One region of the Arthrobacter sp. OAP107 genome, then DNA from elsewhere that is predicted to be linked to it. Evidence: riboswitches for the same ligand, from Rfam matches in the RefSeq annotation. Region 1 holds a riboswitch; the other holds the start of a gene.
What was found. A riboswitch is a leader RNA that binds a small molecule or an ion and turns the genes downstream of it on or off. The one in region 1 is predicted to bind glycine.
Positions count from the first base shown of each region.

Region 2: another riboswitch for glycine. It lies ahead of gcvP (aminomethyl-transferring glycine dehydrogenase); the one in region 1 lies ahead of cycA (D-serine/D-alanine/glycine transporter).

Region 1 is NZ_JBEPOK010000001.1:4,878,836-4,884,863, forward strand. Features, by position in the region: gene cycA (D-serine/D-alanine/glycine transporter) at 1-1,420, opposite strand, end outside; glycine riboswitch at 1,569-1,666, opposite strand; glycine riboswitch at 1,871-1,971, shown strand; gene gcvP (aminomethyl-transferring glycine dehydrogenase) at 2,118-5,000, shown strand; gene gcvT (glycine cleavage system aminomethyltransferase GcvT) at 5,010-6,028, shown strand, end outside.
Region 2 is NZ_JBEPOK010000001.1:4,245,566-4,251,593, forward strand. Features, by position in the region: gene gcvP (aminomethyl-transferring glycine dehydrogenase) at 1-1,867, opposite strand, end outside; glycine riboswitch at 2,055-2,153, opposite strand; gene ABIE00_RS19450 (TetR/AcrR family transcriptional regulator) at 2,254-2,793, opposite strand; gene ABIE00_RS19455 (MFS transporter) at 2,861-4,450, shown strand; gene ABIE00_RS19460 (Dps family protein) at 4,551-5,030, opposite strand; gene ABIE00_RS19465 (nitrilase-related carbon-nitrogen hydrolase) at 5,247-6,028, shown strand, end outside.

The DNA of each region.
Region 1 (6,028 bases):
GGAACGCGGCGTAGCGGGCCAGGTGCGCCGGCCGGCGGCGCAGAACCAGCCAGGCCGCACCGAGCAGGACGAACCAGACGGGCGTGACCAGCAGCGCGGTCAGCGTGTCCGGCTGGGTGGTCAGGGTCCACAGGACGAAGGCGAAGAACGCGAAGGCCACCCACACCATGGGGATGCCGCCGGGCATCTTGAATCTGGAGGCGGTGTGCAGGTGCGGGCGACGGCGCCGGAAGGCGATGTAGCTGGCGAGGATGATCGACCAGACGAACACGAAGCAGACGGCGGAAACGGTGGTGACCATGTCGAACGCCTTGCCCACGTCCTGGCCGGCGTACATGAGCACCACGCCGGAGAGCAGCAGCACGCAGGACAGGAACAGGGCGTTGTTGGGGACCTTGCGGCGGGACAGGCCGCCGAAGGCGGCCGGCGCGTCGCCCTCCTGGGCCAGGCCGTAGACCATGCGCGAGGTGGAGTAGATTCCGGAGTTGGCCGAGGACATCGCCGAGGTCAGCACCACGAGGTTGACCACCGTGGCGGCGGCCCCGAGTCCGGCCAGCGAGAACATCGCGATGAACGGGCTGTGGCCTGCGGCGAACTGGGTCCAGGGCGTGACGGACATCAGGATGATCAGTGCGCCCACGTAGAAGAGCAGCACGCGCACCGGGATGGAGTTGATGGCCTTGGGGAGGTTCTTCTCCGGGTTCTTCGCTTCGGCGGCCGTGGTGCCCACCAGTTCAATGCCCACGAATGCGAACACGGCAATCTGGAAGCCGGCCACGAAGCCCATGAATTCGTTGGGGAAGAAGCCGCCGTGGCTCCACAGGTTGGTGAAGCTGGCCTGTCCGGCGTCGCTCTGGAATCCGGTGAAAATCATGAACATGCCCACCACGATCAGCGCGGCGATGGCGATGATCTTGATGAGGGCAAACCAGAATTCAGTCTCGCCGAACGCCTTGACGGTGGTGAGGTTCAGCAGCAGCAGGATGGCCACCGTGGCCAGGCCCGGGATCCAGAGGGGCAGTCCCGGCCAGAGTTCCTTCGAGTAGCCGGCGATCGCGATGACGTCCGCGATTCCGGTGATCACCCAGCAGAACCAGTAGGTCCATCCGGTGAAGAATCCCGCCCACGGGCCCAGCAGGTCGGCGGCGAAGTCGCTGAACGACTTGTAGTTCAGGTTGCTCAGCAGCAGCTCGCCCATGGCCCGCATGACGAAAAACAGCATGAAGCCGATGATCATGTATACGAAGATCACGGAGGGCCCGGCAGCGGAAATGGTCTTGCCGGAGCCCATGAACAGGCCGGTGCCAATGGCGCCGCCGATGGCGATGAGCTGGATGTGCCGGTTGCTCAGCTGCCGCTCCAGGCGGGGAGCCTCACCGGCTGGCGACCCGCCTGGGGAGGCAGGAGGATGAATCGTCATAAGGAACTCCATCGTTCAAGCGGCCTTGGACGGCCGCACTGATTCGGTTCCTCCCCGCTCTGTATGGGACCTGAGAGATTCCGCGGACAGGGTCGTCCGCTTGCACCGTCGGTGAGACAGGACGTGCCTGCCTGCTTTCCAGAGTTGCCTCGCCGCGGCGGTACGTGGGCCTGAGAGTTTCCTGGGGAGGGTTTGCTCCTACGGCGCCTGCTGAATGTACCGGCAGGGCTCTCCCGCCGCAGATCGTAAGCATTTTCAGTTATGTTGAGAAGAAATTATGCGTTCCGGCGGCGGCCGCCGTTCCGGCCCATGCCGGTAAGCGCAGCCCCGCTGGCCACCGGATCAGTGTGGTCTCGGTCACGAAGAAATGTCAAACGTGGCCCGGATTTGGCATGGACGGAATTGTCCTGTAGCTTGTGAGCCGAATCACCCCACATCTTCATAGCCTTTCGAACCGTGGCGGGAGAGTCCTCCCAGTCATTCACCGGGCAGGCGCCGTAGGAGCAAATCCTCCCCAGGAATCTCTCAGGCCCCCGTACCGCCGCGGCTAGGCAACTCTGGAAAGCAGTTCGGGTAACCGGGCTCACCGACGGTGCAAGCGGAGAACCATCCGCGGAATCTCTCAGGTCCAATACAGAGCGGGGAGGAACCCAATCCATGCCGTGCCATCCGTGGCCGGCCAGACCTGGAGTTCCTCATGACGATTCAATCGCATCCATCAACGTTTGCCGACCGGCATATCGGTGCCCGCCGCCAGGCCGATATCGACATCATGCTCAAGAACATCGGCTATGACACGGTCGATGGCCTCGTTGATACCGCCGTTCCGGCATCCATCCGCCAGGAGAATGCCCTCCGGCTTAGCGCTGCGCTGAGCGAGGTTGAGGTCCTGGCCGAGCTCCGCCGCCTGGCCGCCAAGAACAAGACCGCCGTGCAGATGATCGGTCAGGGCTACTACGACACGGTGACGCCCCCGGTGATCCGCCGCAACGTCCTGGAAGCACCCGCCTGGTACACCGCGTACACCCCGTACCAGCCGGAGATCTCCCAGGGCCGGCTCGAGGCGCTGTTGAACTTCCAGACCATGGTGCAGGACCTGACTGCGCTGCCGGTCGCCAACGCTTCCCTGCTGGATGAGGCCACCGCCGTGGCGGAGGCCGTGCTGCTGATGCGCCGGGCCAACAAGGCGGCAGGAGCCAAGGACGGCAAGACCGTTCTGGACGCCGACTGCCTCCCCCAGACCATTGCCATCGTGCAGGGCCGGGCCGAGGCACTTGGCTTCGAAGTGGAGGTCGCCGACCTGACCCAGGGACTGCCCGACGGCGACATCAACGGCGTCGTCCTCCAGCAGCCGGGCGTTTCAGGCCGGGTATGGGACCAGTCCGGCGTTATCGCCGCCGCCAAGGAGCGCGGCGCGCTGGTCACCGTGGCCGCTGACCTGCTGGCCCTGACCCTGATCACGCCTCCGGGGGAGCAGGGGGCGGACATCGCCGTCGGGACCGCCCAGCGCCTGGGCGTGCCGCTGTTCTTCGGCGGACCGCACGCGGCCTACATGGCGGTGCGCACCGGCATGGAGCGCACGCTCCCGGGCCGCATCGTCGGCGTCTCGAAGGACAATGCCGGCGCCCCCGCCTACCGCCTGGCGCTGCAGACCCGCGAACAGCACATCCGGCGCGAGAAGGCGACATCCAACATCTGCACCGCGCAGGCGCTGCTCGCCATCGTCTCCTCTTTCTACGCCGTCTACCACGGGCCCGACGGCCTGAAGGCAATCGCCGAGACCGTCCACACCAACGCCCGTGTCCTTGCCACCGCCCTCCGGGCGGCAGGCCGCGAACTCGTCAGCGATTCCTTCTTCGACACCCTCACCGTGCGCGTGCCCGGCAAGGCCACCAAGGTCATCACGGCGGCAGAGGCCCGCGGCATCAACCTGCGCCTTATCGACGCGGACACCGTGGGCGTCTCCATTGATGAGACAACGACGGCGGAGGTGCTGTCCGCTGTCGCCGTCGCCTTCGGCGCCGGTCCCGTGGGTGACGCAGCAGGCTTTGAACTCCCCGAAGCCGTACTGCGCACGTCCGCGTACCTGCAGCACCCGGTGTTCAACACGCACCGCTCCGAGACCCAGCTGCTGCGCTACATCCGCAAGCTCTCCGACCACGACCTGGCGCTGGACCGCACCATGATCCCGCTGGGTTCCTGCACCATGAAGCTGAACGCCACGGCCGAGATGGAAGCCATCTCCTGGCCTGAGTTCGCCTCCATCCACCCGTTCGCCCCGGATTCCCAGACGGCCGGCTGGCGCGAGCTGATCGATGGTTTGGAAGCCGACCTCGCCGAGATCACGGGGTACGACCAGGTGTCCATCCAGCCGAATGCCGGCTCCCAGGGCGAGCTCGCCGGCCTGCTGGCGATCCGCGGCTACCACCTGTCCCGCGGCGACGAACAGCGCAACATCTGCCTGATCCCGGCCTCTGCCCACGGCACCAACGCGGCCTCGGCCGTGCTGGCCGGCATGAAGGTGGTAGTAGTGGCCACCGCCGCCGACGGCACGATCGACCACGCCGACCTGTACGCCAAGATCGAGGCCAACAAGGACGCCCTGTCCTGCATCATGATCACCTACCCGTCCACCCACGGGGTGTACGACGCCGACGTCCGCGAGGTCTGCGACGCCATCCATGCGGCCGGCGGCCAGGTCTACATCGACGGGGCCAACCTGAACGCCCTGGTCGGCCTGGCGCAGCCGGGCAAGTTCGGCGGCGACGTCTCACACCTGAACCTGCACAAGACCTTCTGCATCCCGCACGGCGGCGGCGGACCCGGCGTCGGACCCGTTGCAGCCAAGGCGCACCTTGCCCCGTTCATGCCGGGCGACGCCAACAACGCTTCGTCCGGGGGTGGCGTGGCCGGGCATGGCGTTGCGATCAGCGCGTCGCGTTTCGGTTCTGCGGGCGTGCTGCCGATCTCCTGGGCGTACGTGAAGCTCATGGGCGGCCAGGGGCTGACCGACGCCACCAAGTCCGCCCTGCTCGCGGCGAACTACGTCGCGTCGCGGCTGAACGAGTTCTTCCCGGTTCTCTACACCGGCGACAGCGGGCTGGTGGCGCACGAGTGCATCCTGGACCTTCGCGGCCTCACGGCACGGACCGGCGTGACCGCCGAAGACGTGGCCAAGCGCCTGATCGACTTCGGTTTCCATGCCCCCACTCTGGCGTTCCCGGTCGCGGGCACTCTGATGGTGGAGCCCACTGAGTCCGAGGACCTGGCCGAGATTGACCGCTTCATTGACGCGATGATCACCATCCACGCCGAGATCGAGCAGGTCGCCAACGGCGACTTCACCGTGGAGGACAGCCCGCTGCGCAACGCGCCCCACACGGCAGCCGCCCTCGTCAGTTCCAGCTGGAGCCGCTCCTACCCGCGCGAGCAGGCCGCCTTCCCCGTTCCGTCGCTCCGGCAGGACAAGTACTTCCCGCCGGTGGGCCGCATCGACGGCGCCGCAGGCGACCGGAACCTGGTCTGCTCCTGCCCGCCCCTCGAAGCGTTCGAGGACAACACAGCAGCCTTCGAGAACTAAGGAGCAACCATGACCGAGAACTACACCGCCCTTTACGATCAGCACAAGAAAGCCGGCGCCTCGTTCACCGACTTCGGCGGCTGGCAAATGCCGCTCAAGTACACCTCCGAGCTCGCCGAGCACCACGCCGTCCGCAACGCGGCAGGCCTGTTCGACCTCTCCCACATGGGAGAAGTCTGGGTGACCGGCCCGGACGCCGGCGCCTTCCTGGACTACGCCCTGGCCGGCAAGCTGTCCGCCATCTCCGTCGGCAAAGCCAAGTATTCGCTGATCTGCGACGCCGACGGCGGCATCATCGACGACCTGATCTCCTACCGCCGCCCGTCTCCCGGCGCAGGGTCGGAGAAATACCTGGTGGTCCCGAATGCCGGCAACGCACCGACGGTGGCCGCTGCCCTCGCCGAGCGGGCCGCGAACTTCGACGTCTCCGTCGAGGACGCCTCAGCTGAGACCTCGCTGATTGCGGTGCAGGGGCCCAACGCCGAAGCGATCCTGCTCCAGCTCGTCCCGGCCGGACAGCACTCCCTGGTGACCGAACTGAAGTACTACTCCGCCGTCGAGGTGGGTATCGCCTTCAACGGCACTGTCCAGACCCTGCTGCTGGCCCGCACGGGCTACACCGGAGAGGACGGCTTCGAAATCTACGTGCCCAACGAGGATGCTGCCGGGTTGTGGGAGGCGCTGCTGGACGCCGGCGCCGCACACGGGCTCATCCCCGCCGGCCTGGCCTGCCGCGACTCCCTGCGTCTGGAAGCCGGGATGCCGCTCTACGGCAACGAGCTCTCGCGCCGCGTCAACGCCTATGCGGCGGGGCTGGGCCCGGTGGTGTCGCTGGCCAAGGAAAGCGACTTCGTGGGCAAGGAGGCGCTGGCCGCACTCAAGGCCGCCGGCGTCGGTTCCACCATGGGCCAGAAGCTCGTCGGGCTCAAGGGCCTGGGCCGGCGTGCCGCCCGCGGCCACTACCCGGTCCTCAAGGACGGCACGCTGGTCGGCGAGGTCACCTCCGGCCAGCCCTCCCCCACCCTCGG
Region 2 (6,028 bases), 630 kb from region 1:
TGCCGTCGGCGGCGGTGGCCACTACTACCACCTTCATGCCGGCCAGCACGGCCGAGGCCGCGTTGGTGCCGTGGGCAGAGGCCGGGATCAGGCAGATGTTGCGCTGTTCGTCGCCGCGGGACAGGTGGTAGCCGCGGATCGCCAGCAGGCCGGCCAGCTCGCCCTGGGAGCCGGCGTTCGGCTGGATGGACACCTGGTCGTAGCCGGTGATCTCGGTCAGCTGCGCCTCGAGGTCGGCGATGAGTTCGCGCCAGCCCTCGGTCTGGGAATCCGGGGCGAACGGGTGGATGGAGGCGAACTCAGGCCAGGAGATGGCTTCCATCTCGGCCGTGGCGTTCAGCTTCATGGTGCACGAACCCAGCGGGATCATGGTGCGGTCCAGCGCCAGGTCGCGGTCGGAGAGCTTGCGGATGTAGCGCAGCAGCTGGGTCTCGGAGCGGTGCGTGTTGAACACCGGGTGCTGCAGGTACGCGGAGGAACGTTCGACGGCGGCGTCCAGGGCGAAACCGTCGGTCGCTTCCACTGCCTCTGCACCGAAGGCTGCGAGCAGGTCGGCCACGATGGCCGTCGTCGTGGTTTCATCGGCGGAGATGCCGACAGTGTCGGCGTCAATGCTGCGGAGGTTGATGCCCTTCTGCTCGGCGGCGGCGATGATGCCGGCGGCCTTGCCCGGGACGGACACCGTCACGGTGTCGAAGAAGCTGGTGTGCAGGACGTCCAGCCCGGCAGCCTTGAGAGATGCGGCCAGGGTCTTCGCGTGGCCGTGGGCGGTTTCGGCGATCGCCTTCAGGCCCTCCGGTCCGTGGTAGACGGCGTACATGGACGCGACGATGGCCAGCAGTGCCTGCGCGGTGCAGATGTTGGACGTGGCCTTCTCGCGGCGGATGTGCTGTTCGCGGGTCTGCAGCGCCAGGCGGTAGGCGGGGACGCCGGCATTGTCCTTGGAGACGCCCACCAGGCGGCCGGGCAGGGAGCGTTCAAGACCCTTCTGCACGGCCATGTAGGCCGCGTGCGGGCCGCCGTAGAACAGCGGAACGCCCAGGCGCTGGGCGGAGCCGACGGCGATGTCCGCCCCCTGCTCCCCCGGAGGCGTGATCAGGGTCAGGGCCAGCAGGTCAGCGGCCACGGTGACCAGGGCGCCGCGTTCCTTCGCGGCGGCGATGACTTCACTGTGGTTGAAGACGCGGCCGGAGACACCGGGCTGCTGGAGGACGACGCCGTTGATGTCGCCGTCGGGCAGTCCCTGGGAAAGGTCGGCGACCTCCACCTCGAAGCCGAGGGCCTCGGCGCGGCCCTTGACGATTGCGATGGTCTGCGGCAGGCAGTCCGCATCCAGGACGGTTTTGCCGTCGTGGGCAGTCTCGTTCTTGTTGGCCCGGCGCATCAGCAGCACGGCCTCGGCCACGGCGGTTGCTTCGTCCAGCAGCGAGGCGTTGGCGATGGGCAGGCCTACGAGGTCCTGGACCATGGTCTGGAAGTTCAGCAGGGCCTCGAGACGGCCCTGGGAGATCTCCGGCTGGTAGGGCGTGTACGCGGTGTACCAGGCGGGTGCTTCCAGGATGTTGCGGCGGATCACCGGGGGCGTCACGGTGTCGTAATAGCCTTGGCCGATCATCTGCACAGCGGTCTTGTTCTTGGCCGCGAGCTTGCGGAGTTCGGCGAGGGCTTCAACCTCGCTCAGCGCCGGGGCGAGCTGCAGCGCGGAGTCCTGGCGGATGTCGTTCGGCACTGCCGTATCAACCAGCGCGTCGACGGTGTCGTACCCGACGGCCTTAAGCATGGCTTCGACGTCGGCCTGGCGGCGGGCGCCGATATGCCGGTCGACGAAGGACGAGGAGGCTGAATTAACGGTCAAAAGGAACTCCATAACTAAGGCGACGCAGGGTACGCCACATTGATTCGGGTTCCTCCCCGCTCTGTATTGGACCTGAGAGTTTCCGCGTTGCTGCACTTTCGCACAGCACCGCTTGCACCGTCGGTGAGCAGAGCATGCCCTGAACCGTCCGCGAAGGCGGAACGTGCCGGGCCGGCAGCCTGCTGCTTTCCAGAGTTGCCTTGCCGCGGCGGTACATGGGCCTGAGAGATTCCTGGGGAGGTTTTGCTCCTACGGCGCCTGCTTGTACCTACTTGCAGGACTCTCCCGCCGCAGATCAAAGGCTTATTCAATTGAGCGGTGACAGCTGTCACAGAGGCTATTGTCCTACGCCGGGAACGCGTCTGCAAACTGTGGCAGCGTGGGCTGGCACACGCCACTCACCGCCTGAGTCGGTCAAGCGCGGAAAGGAGGCTTTCGACGTCGGCCGCGGTCTCGGACGGCGACGCTGCCGGCCCGATGGACAGCATGGCGTTGAAGTAGAGTCCGTCACCCATGTACAGGACGGCCCTGGCCAGGCCCGGCCCGACGTCCCGGGCGATCTCGTCCAGCCACCGCTGCTGGATGTGCGCGAACCGGCGCCGGGTCTCCTCGTGCGCCACCTCGGCCAGGCGTGTCGCGGCAACGATGGCACGGTCCAGCGGGGTGTCCGCCCAGACGGACGACCTGATGAAGTAGGCGGCCGCACCCTCGGTGGCCGCAGCCATGGCCTGGGCGTCCGCCTCCGCAAACTCATCGAGCCGGTCCAGCAGGACGCCGATCAGCGCTTCCTTGTTCGGAAAGTGGTACAGGAGCCCGCCTTTTGATACACCCGCGCGGGCAGCCACGGCGTCAAGGGTGGCGGCACGCTCCCCCACCTCGATCAGGAGGGATTCAAAAGCGTCAACGACTGCGCCGCGGGCGACCGGTTTTCTGGGCATGGCTTCCATCATGCCCGGTTCCGCACCAAGGTTTATAACTGTACCGTCTGGACGGTATAGTTAAGTTATGACCATGCACTCAGCATTTTCCCCGGAGCGCACTTCAGCAAGCCAGGCCGGCGGCGTGCGCGACTGGTTCGCCCTGGCCCTGCTGATGTTCCCTGTCCTCCTGGTGGCCGTGGACAACACCGCGCTGACGTTCGCCCTTCCGGCGGTCGCCCGCAGCCTCGACCCCACGGGCGTGCAGCTTCTGTGGGTGGTGGATGCCTATGCCCTGGTCCTTGCCGGACTCCTGGTGGCGATGGGCAGCCTCGGCGACAGGATCGGCCGCCGCCGGCTGCTGCTGGTGGGCATTTCGGGCTTTGCGGTGGTCTCCGCGGCATCAGCCTTCGCGCCGAGCGCCGAATGGCTCATCGCCGGCCGCGCGGCCCTCGGATTCTTCGGCGCCATGCTCATGCCGTCCACGCTGTCCCTGATCCGCAACATCTTCCGGGAACCGGGCAGGCGGCGGCTGGCCGTGGCCATCTGGGCCGCAGGCTTCTCCGGCGGCGCAGCGCTCGGGCCGATTTTTGGCGGCTGGCTGGTGGAGCGCTTCTGGTGGGGTGCCGTCCTGCTCGTGGCCGTGCCCATCATGCTGCCGCCGCTGGTCCTGGGCCGCTTCCTCATTCCGGAATCCAAGGACCCCAACCCGGGCAAAGTGGATCTGGCCAGCGTGGCGCTGTCCATGCTGACCATGGCACCGGTGGTTTACGGCATCAAGGAACTGGCCACGCAGGGACCGGGCGTTGCGCCGCTCGGAGTTCTGGCGTTCGGACTGGCCATGGGTCTTGTATTCGTCCGCCGCCAGCAGACCCTCGCGGCCCCGATGGTGCGCGCATCCCCGCTGCCGGGCAGGTCCCCCCTGCTGGATATGTCACTGTTCAGGAACCGCGTGTTCAGCACGGCGATCACGGCAAACATCCTGGCACTGTTCTCCTACAACGGCTTCATTCTGTTCCTGGCCCAGCACCTGCAGCTGCTCGAAGGGATGTCGCCGTCGGAGTCGGGCACCGCCATGCTGCCGGCCCTGACGGCCACCGTGGTGGCGGGCCTTCTCGTGGTTCCCCTGGTCCGGAAGGTCCGGCCGGGCTTTGTGGTGGCGGCGGGACTGGCGCTGAGCGCCGGCGGGTACGGCATAGTTGCGTTCGGGAATCACGACGCCGGGCCCACCGCGCTGCTGGCCGCCCTCCTCATCCTGGCACTGGGTGTGGGGTCGGCCGAGACCATCTCCAACGATCTGATTCTGGGAGCGGTGCCGGCGGAGAAAGCAGGAGCGGCCGCGGCGATTTCTGAGACGGGCTACGAAGTGGGATCACTCCTGGGAACAGCCATCCTGGGGTCCATCCTGACGGCGTCCTACCAGCAGCACCTCGCCCTGCCCGCGGCTGTTGTCCAGGCAGCTCCGGCCGCGTCAGCGGACCAGGCCAGGGAAACGCTGGCGGGCGCCATGGAGATCGCCGGATCCCTGCCGGCCCCGCTGGCCGAGGGGCTTACGGCGGCCGCCCGGGCCGCATTTGATTCGGGCGTCCACATCACCGCGGCGATTGCGCTGGTACTGATGGCCGCAGCGTCGGTGCTGGCCGCCGTCGTGCTGCGCCGGATTCCGCGCGCAAGGTAAGCCGGCCCGGCGCAAGGCGGCCCGCACAGAAAAGGGCAACCCGGAGAGAATCCTCTCCGGGTTGCCCGTTGCCTTCGGCGCGGTATATCCCGCCGGCCCGCTACTTGGCGTCAGGGTGCGTGACGCTGGCGGACGCCTTCATGTTCTCGGCACCCACCATCCACGCGTACTGCTCGAGCTTTTCGATGAAGGTGTGCAGCAGGTCAGCGGTGGTGGGGTCTTCCTCATCCACCTCGTCATGGACCTTGCGCATGGTGCCCACGGCCGCTTCGAGTGCTGCCACGATGCGGTCGATCGCATCCTTGGTGTTGATGAGCCCGTCGGGGAACTGCGGAAGGTGGGTCGCCTTAGCCACGGTGGCGCTGCGGCCGTCCGGCAGGGCATGCAGTGCGCGCATGCGCTCGGCGATGTCGTCGGCGAAGGCACGGGCGGCGTCCACGATCTCGTCGAGCTGAAGGTGCAGATCCCTGAAGTTGGTCCCAACGATGTTCCAGTGCGCCTGCTTGCCCTGGATGTGCAGTTCGATCAGGTCCGTCAGGACGGCCTGCATGTTATTGGTCAGTGTCGGTGAAGCCTTCATGAATCCTCCTCGATTGGTCCAGTGGTTTCGACGCTACCGCAGCCAACGCGGCGCGGGGAGCGCCGGAGGCCGAATTTCACGATCAGCTTACTTACTAATAGACGGGTCATAAATGGTCGGCATTCAATTACCCCCTTGCCACACCCGCTCGGCGCATGCATACTAAATGAACGTCATTCATTTAGTGACGGTCGTCTCACTGGAGTAATCATCATCATGATCGAAATAACCTGCCTCAACGCGCCTGCTTCGCTCGCCCGGACAGCGCCGTCCGGACGCCCCGCCCTGAGGGTCGGCCTCGTGCAGCACCGCTGGCACAGCAGCGCCGCCGCACTCCACGCCGAACTCAATGAAGGCATCGACCGGGCTGCTCGGCTGGGCGCCACCGTTGTGTTCCTGCCCGAACTCACCCTCTCCCGCTACCCCGCAGACCAGGTTCCGGAGAATGATCTTGCACGGCAGGGCCAGGACAGGCCCCGCCCCTCAGACGGCGCCGAGGACCTGCTGACCGGCCCCACCTTCCGCTTCGCAGCCGAGGCCGCCCGCCGGAACGGCATCACCGTCCATGCCTCGCTCTACCAGCACGCCGGCAACCCGGACGGCTCGGATGACGGCCTCGGACTGAACACCTCCATCCTGGTGTCCCCGGCCGGCGAGCTCTTGGCCCGCACCCACAAGCTGCACATCCCGGTGACCGCCGGATACTACGAGGACAAGTTCTTCCGCCAAGGTCCCGTTGCCGGGGATGCCTACCGGGTCCACGCCCCGGCCGAACTCGGTGGCGCCCGGCTGGGCATGCCCACCTGCTGGGACGAATGGTTCCCCGAACTGGCCCGCATGTACTCCCTCGGCGGCGCAGAGCTGCTGGTTTACCCGACGGCGATCGGTTCCGAGCCGCTGTTCCCGGACTTTGACACCCAGCCCCTCTGGCAGCAGGTCATCGTGGGCAACGGCATCGCCAACGGCCTGTTCATGGTGGTCCCGAACCGCTGGGGCCA